2 regions of the Pseudocitrobacter sp. 73 genome follow, and region 2 is predicted to be linked to the other one. Evidence: predicted binding sites of a transcription regulator. Region 2 holds the regulator's gene; the other holds the start of a gene.
The links. Region 2 encodes PurR, which represses purine synthesis genes. Its sites were predicted from a motif close to CANGCAAACGTTTGCNTG; they were not measured.
Positions count from the first base shown of each region.

Region 1: pyrC (dihydroorotase) is a predicted target of PurR. The motif match lies at 1,013-1,030, and genes of this name have one in related genera.

Region 1 is NZ_VTZO01000026.1:18,684-23,214, forward strand. It holds gene pyrC (dihydroorotase) at 1-948, opposite strand, end outside; gene F0Q32_RS21675 (lipoprotein) at 1,095-1,655, opposite strand; gene mdtH (multidrug efflux MFS transporter MdtH) at 1,827-3,035, opposite strand; gene rimJ (ribosomal protein S5-alanine N-acetyltransferase) at 3,266-3,850, shown strand; gene F0Q32_RS21690 (YceH family protein) at 3,860-4,507, shown strand; gene F0Q32_RS21695 (Gfo/Idh/MocA family protein) at 4,510-4,531, shown strand, end outside.
Region 2 is NZ_VTZO01000008.1:173,719-178,249, reverse strand. It holds gene cfa (cyclopropane fatty acyl phospholipid synthase) at 1-118, opposite strand, end outside; gene punC (purine nucleoside transporter PunC) at 416-1,600, opposite strand; gene punR (DNA-binding transcriptional activator PunR) at 1,710-2,642, shown strand; gene purR (HTH-type transcriptional repressor PurR) at 2,639-3,664, opposite strand; gene F0Q32_RS08070 (YnhF family membrane protein) at 3,959-4,048, shown strand; gene F0Q32_RS08065 (MFS transporter) at 4,210-4,531, shown strand, end outside.

The DNA.
Region 1 (4,531 bases), on a different contig from region 2:
TACCAGCTCAACGGTAGACTCATTCACCGGCAGGCCATAGAAGCGCGGGCCATTCAGCGAGGTGAAGGCTTCGAAGTGCTGTAATGCGTTCATCTCTTCAAAGACGGTGGCATAGCTGCCCAGCGCGGTGGGCGCATTAAAGCAGCCCGCGCAGCCGCAGCTGGCTTCTTTGCGATGACGCGCATGCGGCGCGGAGTCAGTCCCGAGGAATGCGCGCTCGAAGCCGCTGGCGACCAGTTCGCGCAGCGCCTGCTGGTGGATATTACGTTTGAGGATCGGCAGGCAGTAAAGATGTGGGCGCACGCCGCCAACCAGCATGTGGTTGCGGTTGAACATCAGATGCTGCGGGGTGATTGTCGCAGCCAGCAGTTCATTACCCTCGCGGACATAATCGGCGGCATCTTTGGTGGTGATGTGTTCAAACACCACTTTCAGCCCCGGCAGTCGCTGGCGCAATGGCTCCATAACCGTTTCGATAAAGCGTGCTTCGCGGTCGAAAATATCGATGTCGGCATGAGTGACTTCACCATGAACCAGCAGCGGCATTCCGAGTTTTTCCATTCTTTCCAGCACCGGCATTATTGCATCGATACTGGTGACGCCGTGGCTGGAGTTGGTTGTCGCATTTGCCGGATACAGCTTAGCTGCCGTAAATACGCCTTCCTGAAAACCGCGTTCCACTTCATTTGGATCGAGGGAGTCGGTGAGATAACAGGTCATCAGCGGAGTAAAATCGTGACCTGCCGGAACGGCATCCAGAATGCGCTGGCGGTAGCTGATTGCCGCTTCCACGGTGGTGATAGGCGGTACCAGATTTGGCATGATGATCGCACGACCATAGAGCTCGCTGGTATAAGGCACGACGGTTTTCAGCATCTCGCCATCACGCAGATGGATATGCCAGTCGTCTGGGCGGCGAATTTTCAAAACTTGCGGTAATGCGGTCATGGGTGTGCTCCGGCCTGGTGGGAAATCAGTCATTAGGGCTGTTTTTTGCCGGGCACTAAGGATAAACGTAAACGTTTTCCTTTGCACTCCTTTCTGTAAAAAAAGACGCCCGGCGAAAATATCCGCCGGGCGTCTTATTTACGATGTTAATCCGTGAACGGGATAATAATTTGTCCTGGTTTTACCTCAATGCCTTTCGCATATTTTTTGGCCAGTGCTTCGCCTTTGCTGGCATCTTCTTTCAGCACGTAAGCCGGTTGCTGATTAAAGTAATTACGCAGCGACTGGTTCAGATAAGGCACCAAAGTTTGCACCACCGATTGCATTTTTTCCGGCGTCACTTTGGCATCGACCACTTCCATCTCTTGCAGGAATATCGCACCTTTCTCTTTGTTGAAGACCGGTAACGCTTTCAGTTTCAGGTCAATGGTCGCTTTCTGGCTGCCAAACAGCGAGTTTAAATCGAGTTTAGCGTCACCGGTGAGGGTGACTTTATTCGGCTCTTCACGGCCTATGGCGCTGGTGAGATTATTCAGCACGATGTGCGCGTCGGCCACGCCGGGCAGGCCTATATCTTTCGAGAAATTATTGTGCTTTTGCAGCGCCTGATTAATTTCCTGTTCACTCACTGTGTATTGCGTCAGTTGATTACAACCCGCCACCAGGCCGCCAACGATCAGTGCGGCAATGACAAAAAATTTCTTCATGAAGTTCCTCAATATGATGCTGTGCTGTAATCCTGTCCGCAGGCAGCTTGCGCTTTCAGTCGTGATTATGACAGCGGAAAATACTGAAAGTGCCATATCTTCTTTCTTAGGATGAGATTTTACTGATGGACTGCGTAATTTGCAGACCATCAATGATGCAGAATAAAAGGGTTAATGGCGGGGTTCAAGCATGCCGGAGGCGGCGCGTTTAGGGCTGAACTGCCACCATAATGCAACAAACGTGATGATGCCGATAAGCCCCAGCATCGCCCACGGCAGTTCCGGCTGGTTCAGCGCTTTCCCGCTGTCGAATAGCCAGCCGCCACCGGTGTAGCCGAGGGCGCCGCCAAAGGCCAGGCCCAGACGGCTAAAGCCCATATAGCTGCCGCGCGCGCGGGCATTTGCCAGATGTGCGCTCAGGGTTTCACGTGCTGGCTCCGCGATAATCGAACCGATATAGAATGTACAAATTAACGTGAATAACTGTTGTAGCGAGGTAGCCAGACCAATCGGCAACATGGAAACCGTCATGATCAGCAAGCCCGCCATCAGACGCTGCTCAAGGCGAAAACGTTTTTCGCTCCATCGTGCGATAGGGTAGAGCAGTGTCAGCGACAGCGCCGCTTCGATGGCGTACATCCATTTCACGGCAGAAGGCGAGCCCGCAATATCATTCACCATGATTGGCAGCATCAGCATCACCTGCACCGCCAGCATGTAGTAACCCGTGAGGGTTAACACGTAGGTGACAAAACGTTTATCACGCAGCACCTGCGCAAGCCCTTCACGTACTGGCGTTCTCACAGTAGAGAGTTTCCATGCCGGAAGGTAGCAGGCGTTGAAAATGGCGCACAGAATGAACAGCACCGCACCCGCGCTACATACGAGTCGGAAGTCATATTGCAGCAGCCAACTGCCCATCAGCGCACCGATGACCGCGCCGGCGCTGTCCTGCATCATCAATAGTGAGAAAAAGCGGCCTCGATGCGCCGGACGCACCAGCTTCACCACCAGTGCGGAACGCGGGGGATCGAACAGCGTGCCGCCAAGCCCGGAAAGCAAACAGGAGAGCCACAGCACCCAAGGCTCGTGCGCGACTGCCATCATGGCAAAACCGCCTGCGCGCATCAGCATGCCGGTCACAATCATCGGTTTGGCGCCGAAACGGTCAGCTATCGCCCCGCCAAAAATACCCAAACCTTGCTGAATTAACTGACGCAGACCGAGCGCAATCCCGACCATTAATGCCGCCCAGCCCATCTGGTCGACAAAACAAATGGAGATCAGCGGAAAGACGACAAAAAAGCCCAGCACAACCAGCATGTTATCGACTAAAAGGAAGTATTTACCCAGGCTCCTTGCCTGCGATACGCGGGACATTTCCCCTCCAGGGGAATAAAAGAGATGAACCTCTCCATTCTGCCGGGTCGCTTCACCTTTTCCCATATTGCCAGCGACAATATTTTTTTATCAAAATGGTGCTTTGATTGAGCTTGTTTATCGAAATCGCGATCGGGGTATGAAAAAAGGTATGTTGCTGTTTTCACAGACCCCCTGTGGACAGGTATAGTGAGTTAACCCGGGTTATTATTCAGGTACAGGAGTAAGAGATGTTTGGCTATCGCAGTAACGTACCGAAAGTGCGTTTGACAACCGATCGTCTGGTTGTGCGTCTGGTCCATGACCGTGATGCATGGCGTCTTGCCGATTATTACGCAGAAAACAGGCAGTTTTTGAAACCCTGGGAGCCCATCCGTGACGATAGCCACTGTTATCCTTCCGGCTGGCAGGCTCGCTTGTCGATGATTAATGAATTCCATAAGCAGGGAAGCGCGTACTATTTTGCGCTGCTCGACCCGGAGGAGAAAGAAATCATTGGCGTCGCCAATTTCTCTAACGTGGTGCGCGGATCGTTCCACGCCTGCTACCTTGGTTATTCGATTGGGCAAAAGTGGCAAGGGCAGGGGCTGATGTTTGAAGCCCTGACCAGCGCTATTCGTTATATGCAACGCACCCAACATATTCACCGCATTATGGCTAACTATATGCCACACAATCAGCGCAGCGGCGACTTACTGGCGCGGCTGGGGTTTGAAAAAGAGGGTTATGCCAAAAACTATTTGCTGATTGACGGCGAATGGCGTGACCACGTCTTAACCGCACTCACTACACAAGAATGGACAGCCGGTCGCTAAGGAGAAGAGATGAAATATGAATTAACCCCGCTGGAAGCGCGCGTGATTGGCTGCCTGCTGGAAAAGCAGGTCACGACACCCGAGCAGTATCCGCTGTCGATTAACGGCGTGGTGACGGCCTGTAACCAGAAAACCAACCGTGAACCGGTGATGACGCTCAGCGAGTCTGACGTACAGGATCTGCTGGATACGCTGGTCAAACGCCACTATCTGCGCACGGTCAGCGGCTTTGGCAATCGCGTGACCAAATATGAACAACGTTTCTGCAATTCTGAGTTCGGCGATTTGAAGCTTTCCAGCGCCGAAGTGGCACTCATCACCACGCTGCTCCTGCGCGGTGCGCAAACGCCGGGTGAGTTACGGGGCCGCGCGCAGCGCATGCATGAATTCAGCGATATGGCGGAAGTGGAAGCCACGCTTGAACGCCTGGCTACGCGCGATGATGGCCCGTTTGTGATGCGTTTGCCGCGCGAGCCAGGCAAGCGCGAGAGCCGCTATATGCACCTTTTCAGCGGTGAAATGGAAGTGCTGGCCCAGGTCGCCGATGATGTCGCCCCGGCGGATGACGATCTCCGCGCGCGCGTTGATGCACTGGAAGGCGAAGTGGCGGAGCTGAAACAGCGCCTGGATTCCCTGCTGGCGCACCTCGGAGAATAACGATGGCAAAATTACGCGTAGGCG
Region 2 (4,531 bases):
GCAAGTCTGCGGGGCGGTTGCCGTTGATTTCGATGCCTGCCCGGCTTAACAGTTCATTGGTGATGCGGTACCAGTCATCATTCGGTACGCTTACTTCTTCTATACACGATGAGCTCATAGCTTCTCCATCCCGACCCGGTGATCAGAACCTTAAAACAGCGTAGACGCTTTTTAGAGTTTGTGAGAAATCTCACGGAACTTCCGTGAGCCTGCTATCCGACGTAGCACAGAGGAAGGGAGATTACCCTTGCCGAAAAGACCATCCATGGAGAACCGGGAGGCGTCCTGCTCCCGTTAACAAGTAATAACTATCGTAATTATGTGATACCGATCCAGTATAGGACGCAAAATCTACTGATTCAATTAAATTTCTTAGCAAACTAACTACGAGTCAATAACATTGATATTCATGATGTTAGGCGCGTGAAGTTTCTTCAGCTGAATTTTCCTCTGCGCCAGCCTGCATCTTGTAGCCTATACCGGCGAGAACGACGGTGGCGACCATCACGCTGGTGGTGGCCAGCAGCGGGGCGGCAATCAGTGAAGAAACCACCAGGCTTGCCAGGAAGCAAAGACCTAATTGCAGCGTATTCTGTAATGCTGCCGCACGGCCTGTTGCCTGAGGGAACGGTCGCAGCGCGCGTGCTACCACAATCGGGTAAATCGCGCCGTTAGCCATTGCCATCACGCAGAATGGAATCAGCAGCGCGGTGAGCGAGACATGCGCGGTGAGGCCGACGCCCCAGGTGGCAAATACGCTGACAGCGTAAATCAACAGCAGCCATGGCAGCAGTTTTGCACCATCCCACTTTTGCAGTGCCGCGCGACAGCCATAACCACCGACGAGAAACGCAATGGTTTGTGGAACATAGCTCAATCCAATCACGGTCGGGCTATATCCCATCGCATTCAGAATAAACGGCGAGCCCGTCAACCAGGCGAAGAAGCTTGCCGAGCAGGCCGCATACACCAGGACGTTACCGCGATAATCGCGACTGTGTAACAGCTTCATAAATGTCAGCTTATCGCCACTGACCGCGACCTTTTTGTGAGCGGGTTTCAGGCGCAACGCGGGGATCATCAAAATCAGCGTGATGGCAAAGAGCGTTGCAAAGATAGCCTGCCACTCGAAGTGGTGCAGGATCCAGCTTCCCAGCAGCGGTGCCAGCGCAGGAGAAAGCCCGACCAGCGGCATAATGGTCGCGAAAATACGGTTAGTTCGCTGTGCCGGATAATAATCGGTCACCATCGCCTGCCAGGTTACCGCGGCGGCACATACGCCGACAGCCTGCACGAATCGCAGAATAAGCAGGGTGGTGGCATCACGTACCCACAACATTCCCAGACAAGCAAGGGCAAAAATCGTCAGGCCAATCAGCAGAACTGGCTTGCGTCCATAGCGATCTGAGAGTGGGCCCCACAGCAGCTGTGCCACGGCGAACCCGGCGAGGAACAAACTCAGGCTCGCGCTCACGGCGGCCGCCGGTGTTTGCAGATCGCGTTGAATCGCGGCAAAGGCCGGAAGATACATATCGGTGGCCAAAAAGCCCAATACGCTCAGGCCGGCCAGCCAGACTAAAAATCCTTTCCCAGGTTGCATAAAAACGCCTTTTTTGTACAGATGAGGAGGCTGAGAGTGTAGAGAGTGAAATCTGGCTTGTGAAACGCTAATATTTGCGTCTTGGTTTCAAAAATTTTGTAGGCAGAATATGTGGTCTGAATATTCACTGGAAGTTGTGGATGCGGTTGCGCGTAACGGAAGCTTTAGCGGCGCGGCAAATGAGCTGCATCGTGTGCCTTCTGCTATCAGCTATACGGTGCGTCAACTTGAGGAGTGGCTGGCTGTTCCGCTCTTCGAACGCCGTCATCGGGATGTGGAATTAACCCCGGCAGGGGCATGGTTTTTGAAGGAGGGACGCTCTGTTATCAAAAAAATGCAGATCACCCGTCAGCAGTGTCAACAGATAGCCAATGGCTGGCGAGGACAGCTGGCGATTGCGGTAGACAATATCGTAAAACCAGAGCGCACCCGACAAATGATTGTCGATTTTTATCGCCACTTCAGTGATGTAGAGCTGCTGGTGTATCAGGAAGTATTTAATGGCGTGTGGGATGCGCTGGCGGATGGGCGAGTTGAGTTAGCGATTGGCGCGACGCGCGCGATACCGGTTGGTGGTCGCTATGCGTTTCGGGATATGGGCATGCTGAGCTGGCAGTGCGTGGTAGCCCGTTCCCATCCACTGGCGCAAATGACAGGGCCACTCAGTGATGATGTGTTGCGCAACTGGCCGTCGCTGGTGCGTGAAGATACGTCACGTTCGTTACCTAAACGTACCACATGGTTGCTGGATAATCAGAAAAGGGTCGTGGTGCCTGACTGGGAATCGTCAGAAACCTGCTTATCCGCAGGGTTATGCGTTGGCATGGTGCCAGAGCATTTTGCGCGACCGAAGGTAGATAAAGGCGAATGGGTTGCTCTGGAACTGGAAAACCCGTTTCCCGATGCGGCCTGTTGTCTGACCTGGCAGCAAAACGACAGTTCACCGGCGCTAAGCTGGTTATTAGCCTATTTGGGGGACAGTGAAACGTTGAACAGTGAATGGTTGCGAACGCCCGCAGCGAGCGTTCGCAAAGAGGCTTAACGACGATAGTCGCGGAACGGGCCGTCGGCCACGGAGCGGCGTTCAATCAGGCGTGGGTGCACCTCGATGGACTGCGACTCTTCGCGTTTACTGACAATTCGGTCCATCAGCATGTTGAAGGCGGTTTCCCCGAGGGAATCCTTCGGCTGGTGGATGGTGGTCAGTGCTGGCGTAAAGAAACGCGAGTTGCGCACGTTGTCGTAACCAATCAGCGAGATATCCTGCGGCACGCGCAGCCCCATTTCGTCTGCGGCGCATAATGCGCCCATTGCCATGACATCGCCACCGCAGAAGATAGCGGTAGGGCGCGGATTCTGGGACAGAATTTGCTGCATTGCACGATAACCGGATTCCGGTTCAAAATCACCCTGAACAATCCAGTTTTCCGGCACCTTAATCATCATCTCTTCCATGGCTTTCATAAAGCCAGCCAGACGACCCGCACCCGTATTGCGCTCAAGTGGGCCTGGGATAACGCCAATTTCGCGATGCCCACGCTCCACCAGATAACGGCCGGCCATATAGCCGCCTTCGAAGGCGTTATCGATAACCGAATCGGTAAAGTCGGCTTTCGCTTCACCCCAGTCCATAACCACCATCGGAATATGACGGTACTCTTCCAGCATCTGCAGCAGTGGTTCCGGATATTCGGAACACATTACCAGCAGACCATCGACGCGTTTCTGCGCCATCATGGAGAGGTATGCGCGCTGTTTCTCAAGATTGTTCCACGCGTTGCCGAGGATCAGGGTATAGCCTTTCTGGAAGCAGTTTTTCTCAACAGCTTCAATAATTTCTGCAAAGTAGGCAGCTTCACTGCTGGTCGCCAACAAACCAATGGATTTGGTGTGATTGACCTTCAGGCTGCGGGCCACGGCGCTGGGAGAGTAGTGCAATTCTTTGATTGCCGCCCACACCGCTTCACGCGTCTCTTCGGCGACAAAACGCGTCTTGTTAATCACATGTGATACAGTTGTAGTGGAAACGTTTGCGCGCTTCGCTACATCTTTAATAGTTGCCATTCCATCTCACTCCAGACCCGGGCCTGCCCCTGATCGATTCAATACGAAAACGTTTGCCTTCACTCACCCTGGCGCAATGTTATGAATTGCGGTTCGCCGGGAAAACGACACAGGACGACAGGAGGGGGTCAATGGCCGATACACTTTTTAATAAGCGTCGAATTTTGTCTTATCTTTGACAAAAGTGGAAGCGCAAAATCGGTTATTGCGTGAAATCCGGGAAGATTTTTGCGAATAAGTGTGCAAAAATGACATAGCTCACTTTTGGTGTGGGGATAATAAGGAGAAAAATTGATGAGTACTGAACTGAAGATGTCAATTACCACTACGGTTATTACGCTGGCGCTGATCGTTGCTGCCGCGCTGACCGCCGTCCTGCATTAACCCATCCTAAAGGGAGAGACGGCTCTCCCTCTCTGCGATTGTTATCATTTCAGCAAAAATATTTTGCTGATTTGTTCACTTCTGTTTTTTTGTGATTGATGTCATGCTTTTGCATTCTGTTGTCACGCCGCCCTGCGTTAGCGGCAAATCGGAGTCAAAGCATGAAAGTGAATTATCCCTTACTGGCGTTAGCCGTAGGCGCATTCGGGATCGGCACCACCGAATTTTCGCCGATGGGGCTATTACCCGTTATTGCCAAAGGGGTTGATGTCTCGATTCCTGCCGCAGGTATGTTGATCAGCGCCTACGCCGTAGGTGTCATGGTTGGCGCGCCGCTGATGACGCTGCTGCTCTCACATCGCGCACGCCGCAACGCCTTAATTTTCCTGATGGCGATTTTTACCCTGGGTAATGTCCTTTCTGCCATCGCCCCGGATTACACCACACTGATGCTGTCGCGCATTATAACCAGCCTCAACCATG